Regions from separate parts of the Clostridium sp. TJA085 genome, predicted to be linked through region 2. Evidence: riboswitches for the same ligand, from Rfam matches in the RefSeq annotation. Region 2 holds a riboswitch; the other holds the start of a gene.
What was found. Region 2 has a riboswitch for lysine ahead of AC4FQW_RS01255 (APC family permease). Riboswitches for the same ligand answer to the same signal wherever they lie in the genome.
Positions count from the first base shown of each region.

Region 1: another riboswitch for lysine. It lies ahead of lysA (diaminopimelate decarboxylase); the one in region 2 lies ahead of AC4FQW_RS01255 (APC family permease).

Region 1 covers NZ_JBZEEZ010000002.1:287,032-292,986, forward strand. The annotation lists gene ftsH (ATP-dependent zinc metalloprotease FtsH) at 1-951, opposite strand, end outside; gene lepB (signal peptidase I) at 978-1,493, opposite strand; gene AC4FQW_RS08555 (DUF3006 domain-containing protein) at 1,486-1,707, opposite strand; gene lepB (signal peptidase I) at 2,006-2,512, opposite strand; gene lysA (diaminopimelate decarboxylase) at 2,545-3,840, opposite strand; lysine riboswitch at 3,990-4,159, opposite strand; gene AC4FQW_RS08570 (beta/alpha barrel domain-containing protein) at 4,229-4,909, opposite strand; gene AC4FQW_RS08575 (DUF1576 domain-containing protein) at 5,095-5,955, shown strand, end outside.
Region 2 covers NZ_JBZEEZ010000001.1:248,923-254,877, forward strand. The annotation lists gene AC4FQW_RS01220 (cobyric acid synthase) at 1-519, shown strand, start outside; gene AC4FQW_RS01225 (aminoacyl-histidine dipeptidase) at 698-2,149, shown strand; gene AC4FQW_RS01230 (hypothetical protein) at 2,358-2,699, shown strand; gene AC4FQW_RS01235 (TIGR04540 family protein) at 2,777-3,013, shown strand; gene AC4FQW_RS01240 (hypothetical protein) at 3,176-3,625, shown strand; gene AC4FQW_RS01245 (flavodoxin family protein) at 3,716-4,198, shown strand; gene AC4FQW_RS01250 (hypothetical protein) at 4,222-4,560, shown strand; lysine riboswitch at 4,610-4,781, shown strand; gene AC4FQW_RS01255 (APC family permease) at 4,873-5,955, shown strand, end outside.

The sequences.
Region 1 (5,955 bases), on a different contig from region 2:
TGCTTTATCAAGTATTTCAGGTCTATTTGTAGCCCCAAGTATTACTATACCCTTTGATGAATCAAAACCATCCATTTCAGCCAATAACTGATTAAGTGTTTGTTCTCTTTCATCATTACTTTGAAGTTGACTATCTCTACTCTTACCAACAGCATCAATTTCATCTATAAAGATTATACAAGGAGCTTTTTCTTGAGCATCCTTAAATAATTCTCTAACTCTTTTAGCTCCAGCACCAACAAACATCTCAACAAAGCTTGAACCTGATATTGAGAAAAATGGTACCTTTGCTTCTCCTGCAACTGCTTTTGCTAGTAATGTTTTACCTGTTCCTGGAGGTCCAACTAAAAGAACTCCTTTTGGTAGCTTAGCTCCTATTTCAGTATATTTACTAGGATCATTTAAGAAATCTATTACCTCTTCAAGAGATTCTTTAGCTTCTTCTTGTCCTGCAACATCCTTAAATGTTACGCCTATTTCATCTTCTAAATAAACTTTAGCATTATTTTTTCCAAGTGACATCATTCCGCCACCCATTTTACCTGCCATTTTTGAGAATATTACTTTCCACATTATAAACATGAATAAAAATAATAATCCATAACTTACTAAGAAGTCAAAAATAGGTGATTGTTTAGGATTTTTTCCTGTTACGTCAATTCCTGCTGAATTTAATTGTTTAAGTAAGTCATTGTTTGGTATATTTGCTGTATATAAAGTCTTTCCTTTGTATTCACTCTTATCATTTGGTGTAATAATTAAATTCTCAGTAGTTATTACAACCTTTGAAATTTGTTTATCCTTCACCATTTGTTGGAATGAAGTATAACTAATCTCTTTATTCATTGATGTCTCTCTAATGTAATTAAAGGACATTATAATTGCTAAGGCTATTAAAAAATATATAATCCCAGCCTTATTTTTATTTTGTTTTTGGTTTTCTGGCTCCATACAATCCACCTCTCTTTTCCTTATAATTATTGTAAAAATCCTATCTCATTGAAAGGATATATTTTAACTTGTGCTTTACCTAATATTTGATCTCCATTTATATATGGATTCTTCCAAAATCTAGCATCATTTGAATTTGCCCTATTATCCCCTAAGAAAAAGTACTTACCTTCTGGAACCTTAAATGTTCCATAAAACTCCATAGGATTTTTTACATATGGTTCATCTAACTTCTTGCCATTTACATAAACAGAAGTACCATCAAATCTTATTTCATCTCCTGGAAGTCCTATAAGTCTTTTTATAACTATCTCATCAAGTTCTTTAGAGTTAAAAACTACTATATCACCTCTTTTTAAATTTTCTGGCTTATAAACTTTTGTTACTAAAAGCCTATCATTTACATTTAAAGTTGGTGCCATTGATGAACTTGGTATATAAACTCTAAATATTAAAAATCTATTTATTAATATAGCTAATACAACAGCTATAATTATTGGTATAATCCAATCTTTAAAAAAATTTAACTTAGTATTATTCATCCCACATTCCTTCCATTAATTCACTAATATACTTTTTTCTTTTAATGGTTTCTTCTTCACTATAATAGTATTGATTATTTTCTTCATATACTACATCACCACTTTTTAACTTTATAGAAAATTCATTTTTAGGAACATTTAATATTTTATTATCTAAAGACTGTAAAATATAATATCGTCCTTCACTTCTATCAACTACATAAATTTTTCTCATAAATGCATTATATACCTGTTTAACCTTTCCTAAATATTGATATTAAATTAAATTTAATTATATCATACTTTTTTGACAAATTTATTTCATGAAATTTAAATTTTTATATTATATTCTTGTCCTTTTTTAAATACTTTTAATCTTATTTTCACATTATATCATACGTAATTTATATTTCAATATTATACAATATTAAATACCACTTAAGTATTTTTTAATAACAAAAATAAACGAATAAACTAATTAGTTTATTCGTTCTAAATTACATTAAAATCTTTTAATATTATTAAATAAAATATTATTTTATACTTCCAAATTCCCTTATTGGATATATTCTAAGTTGTGCCTCACCTTTTATATCTTCCTTTGGAATATATGGATCTTCCCAATACCTTGAGTCAGCTGAATTTTTTCTATTATCTCCTAAGAAAAAATATTTACCTTCTGGAACTTTGAACTCCCCAAAAAAACCATCTGGATTTTTCACATAATCCTCTTGAATAAATTCTCCATTAATATAAAGTTCATTTCCTCTTACATCAATTTCATCTCCTGGAAGACCTATAAGCCTCTTTATCATAATCTCATTTTTTTCTTTATTTTTAAAGACTATGATATCCCCTCTTTTTAAATTATTAAAATTATAAACTTTTGTTACTAAAAACTTTTCTCCTACTTTTATAGTAGGTTCCATTGATGATGTAGGAACCTCTACTTTAAAAATTAAAAATTTGTTTATTAGTAAAGCTAATATTACAGCTAAGATAATAGGACAGACTATGTCCGTAATAAATTTTTTTCCCATACTTTTCCCCACTTTATACCCTTCAGTTAAATTTAAATTACTTCATTTTTAATTATATCATCATAGCTCTCTCTTTTACATATAATTTTAATTTTTCCACCTTTAACCATAACAACTGCTGGCTTTGGAATCTTATTGTAATTATTAGACATTGAATAACCATATGCACCCGTTGACATAACTGCAAGAACATCTCCACTTAAAACAGATGGTATTTTTATTGCATTTAATAATATATCACCAGATTCGCAACACTTTCCAGATATAGTTACTTTCTCTTTAGCATCATATATAACCCTATTTGCAACTATACATTCATATCTAGCCTTATATAATGCTGGTCTTATATTATCAGTCATACCGCCATCTACAGACACATATTTTCTAACTGATGGTATATTTTTTATTGAGCCTATAGTATATAATGTTATTCCTGCATTTCCAGCTATTGACCTTCCCGGCTCTATAATAAGTGTAGGTCTTTCCAATTGTAAATTTTTGCAAACTTCATCTACTTTATTTATTATGGCATTACAATATTCCTCTATTTCTCTTGGTTTATCTTCATCACTATAATATATTCCAAATCCACCACCTAAATCTAACTCTTTTATTATATATCCAGTTTCATTCTTAACTCTATTTATTAAATTAAGCATTATCTCAGCCGCATCTTCGTAAGGAGTTATTTCAAATATTTGTGAACCTATATGACAATGAAGCCCAAGTAAATTTATGTTTTCCAATTTTATAGCCCTTTTTATAGCATTTATTATATTATCTCCTACTGGTGCAAAACCAAACTTAGAATCAATTTGTCCTGTCTTTATATATTCATGTGTATGTGCCTCAATACCCGGAGTAATTCTTAAATAAATATCTTGCTTTCTTTCATAATCTCTAGCAATTTTATTAAGCTGTTCTATTTCAAATAAATTATCCACTACAAATGTTCCAACACCAAGTTTTACACCCATTTCAATTTCTTCTAATGTTTTATTATTTCCATGAAATAATACTTTTTTTAATGGAAAATCAGCTTTATATGCTGTATATAATTCTCCACCTGAAACAACATCTAAACATAAGCCTTCTTCCTCTATTATTTTACACATCGCTAAAGTTAAAAATGCTTTTCCAGCATAGGCTACCTTATTACCTCTATTTTCACAACTAAAGGCCTGAAAATACCTTCTACAATTTTCTCTAATTAAATTCTCATCCATAACATATAAAGGAGTTCCAAACTCTTCAACTAACTTTGTTGTTTTTATTCCTCCAATTACTAAAGTATTTTCTTCAGTCCTCATATTACCAAATAGTTTCATTTAAATTCCTCCAATTCATTTAAGTAAAACAAAACGTCACAGGAAAATTCCTGTGACGGGTAATAACGTTATAACATTAAGGTATTATAATTACAAAAACTTAAGCCTAAAATTAATATATTCTAAACTCACTTATATAGTAATTTAAAAATCCTTGTAGCTCTCCACGTTATGTGACAGTTATGCATATATTATATACATACCCAGAAAAATTATATTTGCATTATAATTTAACTTCGGCCAATCATCCTTTCATCCTTATTCATAGTCTGCAAAACTCCTAAAGATTACTCTTAATCTCGGCACCTCTACCCTAAGATTTGTTCTTTCCTAATATATTATTATTTTTTATTATTTATGATACTATAAATTTAAAGTCTTTTATACATTAATATTCTTTTTCTCTATAAATATTCATTAAATCTCCCATTATCTCTGCTGATGATGGTGGTGTATAACTTATTGCATTAGCTCCAGCTTCTATTGTTTCTAATATACTTTCTTCAGTATTTCCTCCAGTTGCAATTATAGGAACTAAAGGATACTTTTCTCTTATTTTCTTAACAATTCTAGCTGTATTTTTTCCACCTGATACATTTAATATAGTGGCACCTGAATTTAATCTTTCTTCTATATCTGTATCTTCTGATACAACTGTTACAACAACAGGAATATCTATTGTTTTTCTTATCTTTTTTATTACACTGTTTGTTGTTGGTGCATTTACAACTATCCCTATTACTCCTTTAAATTCAGCATCTAATGCTAAGTTTATAACTCTCCTACCTTGAGTTATTCCACCTCCAACTCCACAAAACACTGGAACATCAGCTGCTGTTATTATAGCCTCAGTTATTTTTGGTTGGGGGGTGAAAGGATATACTGCCATTATTGCATCTGCATTTGTATTTTTTATCATGGCAACATCAGTTGAAAACATTATTGATTTAATTCTCTTTCCAAATATCTTTATTCCACTACACTTTCTTATTGCAGAAGGTGCTTCAATTATATGATTTCTAAATGTTCCTAATATTTCTGGAACATATTTTTCATTATCCTTACTCATTTTTATCCCTCCAAAAACTTACATTGCTTTGCTTTACAACTTATTATATAACCAACTTCCATTAATTAAAATATTTATTTTTGATAAATAAAAAATATTTATTCATTTTATAGATAAGTATGTATTATTTGTAATATAATGTTTACAAATAATATTGATTTATAAAAGGCGGTGTTTTTTTATTTATGCTTCAACTAAAAAAATTTTTTCTCCCGTACAAAATCTTAATTTCAATATATCTATTTTTTATACTTACTGCTTTTACTATTAATTCTCCTAAAGAAATCTTTATAGGATTAAAAAACATAATATTAACACCTGATATTCTAATAACTGATTATATTCAAATTGCTGGCATTGGTGCTACATTAGTAAATGCAGCATTGACAAGTATTATAAGTATTTTTATATTAGTAGCTTTAAAAATTAAACCTAATGGCTCAACTATAATGGCATTATGGCTTATGACTGGCTTTTCTTTCTTTGGCAAAAATATAATTAATATATGGCCTGTTATGTTTGGTGTTTATCTATATTCCAAATATCAAAAGCAACCTTTAATGAATTATTCCTTAGTAATGTTATTATCAACAACTCTAGCCCCAACTGTTACTCAACTTAGTTTTTCATCTAATAATCTATTGCTAGGTATTACTTTAGGGTCATTAATAGGAGTATTTACAGGATTCCTACTAACTCCTATAGCAACTCATTGTATTTCAGCTCATGGCGGCTATAACCTTTATAATATAGGCTTTGCTTGTGGACTTCTTGCAACACTTCTTATGTCCATTTTTAGAATATTTGGAATAGACTTTAAAACTCAATTAGTTTGGAGTACCGGAAACAACACATTTCTTTTTATATTTATGCTTATAATATCTATTTACTTAATTTGTATTGGACTCTATTTTGGAAAAGATCATAAAAATAACTTAAAAAAAATAAATAGTTTTTCTGGAAAACTTGTATCAGATTTTTATATTTTATTTGGAGAAACATCTTATATTAATATGGGAATAATAGGTATTTTCTCAAGTATATAC
Region 2 (5,955 bases):
GTATGTGGTGGATATCAAATGCTAGGAGAGGCAATTTTAGATGATATGCAAATAGAAGGAAGCTCTAAGAGAGAAGAAGGTTTTAATTTATTAAATTTTAAGACTAAATTTAGCAGAGAGAAAACTACGATTCAAACAGAAGGAAAAATAAATATTGATAATCCAATTAATGAATACTTTAAAGATTTGAATGTAAATGGATATGAAATTCATAATGGATTTAATGAATATAATGAAAATGTAATTCCATTTATATATGGAGAAAATAATAGAATAGTTGGTTCCATAAATAAAAGTGGTACTGTAATAGGAACATATCTTCATGGTATATTTGATTCTGATGAATTTAATGAAAATCTTATTAAGGTTATTTGCAATAAGAATAATATAAAAGATTTCAATTTAAATGAAGAAGAATCTTATAGAGAATATAAAAATAAAGAATATGATAGAATATCTAGTATTTTAGAAGAAAATATAGATGTAAGTAAGATAGAAAGTATAATAAATAATAATTAACTAGAAAATAAGGAGTACTATTATTATAGTGCTCTTTATTTTATAAAAAAACTATTATTAAAATATAAATTTTATCAAATTTATAATAATATATTGATTATTAATTTAAAAATAATTACAATTTTTTTATAAGTAAAATAAATTTAATAAAATTTGACATTAAGAAGGAGCGATTATTATGTCAGTATGTAAAAATTTAGAGCCAAAAAAAGTATTTAAGTTTTTTGAAGAAATAACTAAAATTCCTCATGGTTCATATAAAGAAAAACAAATAAGTGATTACTTAGTTAATTTTGCAAAAGAAAGAAGCCTTGAGGTAATACAAGATAATGCATTAAATGTAATTATAAAAAAACCTGCAACTAAAGGTTATGAAAATAAGACACCTGTAATAATACAAGGACATATGGATATGGTTTGTGAAAAAGGAGCTAATAGTAAGCATGATTTTGATAAAGACTCTTTAGAATTAAAAGTAGAAGGTGATTTTTTATATGCAAATGATACTACACTAGGTGCAGATGATGGAATAGCAGTTGCATATACACTTGCTATATTAGATTCAGATGATATTAATCATCCTGAAATAGAAGCAGTATTTACTACATCAGAAGAAGTTGGTATGGATGGTGCTATGGCATTAGATACTAGTCTTTTAAAAGGAAAGATATTATTAAATATTGATTCAGAAGAAGAAGGAATATTTTTAACAGCTTGTGCTGGCGGAATAAATACTAAAGTTATATTTGAAGGTGAATTAGAAGAAGCTTATGGAAGGTGTATTAAATTAGAAGTAAATGGTTTACTTGGTGGTCATTCAGGATTAGAAATAATAAAACAAAGAGCTAATGCCAATAAGCTAATAGGAAGAATATTATTTGAATTAAGAAAAGAAGTACCATTTAATTTAGTAAGTATAAATGGTGGAACAAAACATAATGCTATACCACGTAAATGTGAGGTTCTACTTACTTTAAATAATTCAGATGATATTAACAAAGTAAAAGCAATAGTAGAAAATATTGCAAAAGATTTTAAGGTTGAATATAGAATAGCAGATAAAGGATTAAATGTTGAAGTTTATGATTATAATGAAGGTGTAGATAAACAATTTAATTTAAGCACAACTTCTAACTTAATAGATTTCTTAGTTATGTGTCCAAATGGAGTTCAAAATATGAGTGAAGATATAAAAGGATTAGTTCAAACTAGTTTAAATGTTGCAGTTATAGAGACTTTTAAAAATAATATTTCTATAATCACTTCTATAAGAAGTTCAATTAAAAGTTTAAAATATGAAGTATTTAATAAATTATCAGTAATAGCTGAAAGAGCAGGTGCTTCAATAGAAAAGGTCAGTGAATATCCTGAGTGGGAATATGATCCAAACTCAAATATAAGAAAGCTTTGTGAGAAGGTATATAAAGATATGTTCCATAAAGAAGCTGAAATTTCAGCAATTCATGCAGGTCTTGAGTGTGGATTATTTAAAGAAACTATGAAAGATACTGATATGATAAGTTTTGGACCATATATATTTAATGCTCATACTCCAACAGAACATTTAAGTATATCATCAGCTGAAAGAATGTATAAATTCTTAGTAGAACTTTTAAAGGAAATCAATTAAATATATTTTAGGAATATAAATTTATTAATATTTAAAGAGAGTAATTTTAAAGTTTAAATTGCTCTCTTTTTATAATTTAATTATTAAATTTATAATTATATAAAAATAAAAATAGGTTTAAATAAATTTAATTTTTAAAATGATTATAAATAGTATTTAAATAAAAAAATACTCATAGTTATAAGTAATTAATATTTAAGGAGTAACTATGAGAAAAATAAACCTTTTAATAATTAGTTTTTTAATAATTACTTTAAGTATTGTTGGTTGTAGTAAAGAGACTTTTAACAAATTTCAAAGTGAAATATCAAAAGATGAAGCTAAAAATATAGTTTATGAATATGTGAAATTAAACAATAATATTCAAGAAGAAATAATTATTGATAGTATTGATGATATTGAATTAAATGGGAAAAAAGCTTATGGCTTTAATCCAAGGGTTATAATGGATATGCATACATCATCATTAGGATTTTTTTATGTTACAGTAGATGGTAATCTTTATGAAATGGATATTTTAAATCCTAATAATTTAATAAAGATAAAGTAGTTTAAATGTAAGATTGAAATAATAATAAAATATGGTATTATATATTTAAGAAATTTATTAGTACAAAGGAGTAAATTATGAGAGCAGTTTATAGAAATCCTAAGGAATTAGCAACTTGTTTAAAAGACTTAATAGACCAATATTTAGAAGACCTTATTACTTATGAAAAATTAGCACAAAAAGTACTAAGAATAGTAGATGCAAATAAAAATGCTGTTTATAAGGATGGACATATGCCATCAAAATTAGCTAATTTTTTAGGTGAAGATAGAAAAGATATATTAGATAAAATAGTTTATAATGAGCAAAATTAATATATTTATTTAAGAATTTCAGCAAATATTTCAAAAAACATATATTTTAATGTATAATATATAAGTAATTTATTTTAAGTGAATAAGCTAACTTCTTTTACAGTTAGACATATTATAGTATTTATATGCACTTAATAAAAGTATATTTGGAAGAAGGTAGAAATGATGGAAACTATAAAAGTATTTAATAAAAAAATACACTGGGATGGTTTAAATTTAACTTGTGTAATGGAAAGATATTTAGATACTAATAATATAGCTTTAGAGGTATATGATGAGTACGGTGAATTTTATGAGTGTGTTACACTAGATTATAAAGAAAGCTTACCAAAATCAAACAACGCAATCATAAATAATAGAAACGAATGTGAAGGAATATTAAATGCTATAACTTCAGCAAATCTTGCTAAAGTTGTTGGTAGAATAGATGTAAATCTTTTAATGAGAGATTTAGTTGTAGTTAACAGCAGAGAATTTAAAGAAATTGATGAAGAGTTATTTTTAGAATTTGCTAAAAGTACATATAATGATTTAAGCTCATTTATTGCTTCAAAAGAAAAAGAAGAAAATTTAGAAGAAATTGAATCTATTGATGAGATAGAAGAAATTTAATTAAAAAATTTTTAATTTAAAAATAGGTGTAAGATTAATGCTTACACCTATTTTATATAAAACAAAAGATAAAGGTTGGAGGGTAAATTTATGAAAATTTCTATATTATATGATTCAAAAAGTGGGCATACTAAAAGAATTGGAGAAACAATAAAGCTAGGTGCTGAGAGAGTAAGTGAAATTGAAGTAAAATGTATGAATATTAATAACATTGATATAAATTTTTTAAATGAAAGTAAGGCGGTAATATTTGGTACACCAACATATTTAGCTAACACTACTTCTAATATTAAGAATTGGTTAGATAATTCACATAATATTAATTTAGAAGGTAAGATAGGAGCTATGTATGCTACAGCTGATTACATATGGGGAGGAGCAGATACTGCTATTTTAACATTAATGAATCATTTAATTGTAAAAGGAATGCTTTTATATTCTGGAGGGTCAGCACATGGTAAACCTTTTATACATTTAGGTTATGTTAGTGTAAATGGTGTTAATGATGAAGACAAAGAAACACCTATGATATTTGGAGAAAGAATAGCTAAGAAAGTTAAAGAACTATTTTAATTATAATAAAAGGAGAGTTTAATATGAAAGATACAATTAAATTAACAGATGTTGCAAAAGAATTAGGATTGAATATAAAAGTAGTTACATCAGTAAGATCTTTTAATAATTATAATGCATTTTATAATATATTTGATGATGCTGAGGAAGCGTGTAGACGTTTGGTTATATTAACACCTGATAATAATATTGAAGAAGTATATGATGAAAATCCAAGCGAATTAGTTGAAGAAGGTACATATATTGACGGAAATTATTGGATAAAAGATTATAAATTAACTACTAATCCCAATAATATTGATATAGATAGTATAAATATAAAAAAAAGCACTTATATGAATATAAAAAATAATATAAAATAAATTGACATTATTAAAAATTTTGTCTACAATTACATAGTCACTAAAAAATAGGTAAGATAGAGGTTGCAATAATAATCAGTACTTTTAATGAGGTAAGCACGATGATTTTTAAGGAAAGGTATTATTGCCGAAATGTACAATGGAAGCTTTAAAATTGTATGTTGGGTTTACATAAAATATATGTAAAACTGTCACAAGTTTTGTGGAGAGCTATCTTTGTGTTTTGAATTTTAGTTATTCGGGCTCAGAGATTAGAATACTTCTCTGAGCTTTTATTTTACCTTTATAAAGATATACTTTAAGGAGGACTAAATGGAAGAGAGAAATTTAAAAAAGGAAATTAGTCTTTTCATGGCAACTATGCTTGTGTGTGGTAATATGATAGGATCAGGTGTGTTTATGCTTCCAGCAACACTTGCACAGCTTTCAGGACCACTTGCAACAATAATTGCATGGATATTAACATCTGCAGGATCAATACTTATTGCAATGTCATTTGCTAACTTAGGATCTAAATATCCTTCAACTGGAGGGGCATATCAATACACTAAGATTGCTTTTGGAGAATTTGCAGGATTTTTAAGTGCATGGTTATATTGGAATGGTTCATGGATAGGAAATGCAGCAATAATAGTAGCACTTTCAAGTTATAGTGCAGCAGTTATACCAGCTTTAAGAGATCCACTTATCTCTATAATTTATACAAGTGCCATACTTTGGTTCTTTACAATTATAAATATAATTGGAGTAAAAAAAGCAGGAAAGATTCAAACGGTAGCTACAGTATTTAAGATTGCATTTTTTGCTATATTCATAATAGTAGCATTAATTAATTTTGATACTGTAAATATAATGCCATTACTTCCTCAAGGAAAGGGACTTTCTACAATATCACTTGCAGCAACATCAACGCTTTGGGCTTTTGTAGGTCTTGAAAGTGCAACTGTTACAGCTGGGGAAATTAAAAATCCAGAGAAAAATGTAAGAAAGAGTACAATTTATGGAATGATTATAGCATCTGTTATATATATGTTAATAAGTGTAGCTAGTATGGGTGCTATGCCAAATTCAGAACTTGCAAATAGTCAAGCACCTTTAACTGATATATTAACTAGAATATTAGGTAGTTCAATTGGTAAGCCAATTACTATTGCAGTTGTAATATGTATTTTAGGTACAACCATTGGATGGCTTTTATCAACAGCACGTGTAGCTTTTGCGGCAGGAGAAGATGGAGTTTTTCCTAAATTCTTTGGAAAACTTCATCCTAAGTATGGAACTCCAGCAAATGCTTTAATAGTTGGATCAATTTTAGTAAATATACTTTTAATAATGAATTATCAAAAGAGTATGGTATCAGCATTTACATTTATAACAATACTTGCAACACTTTCA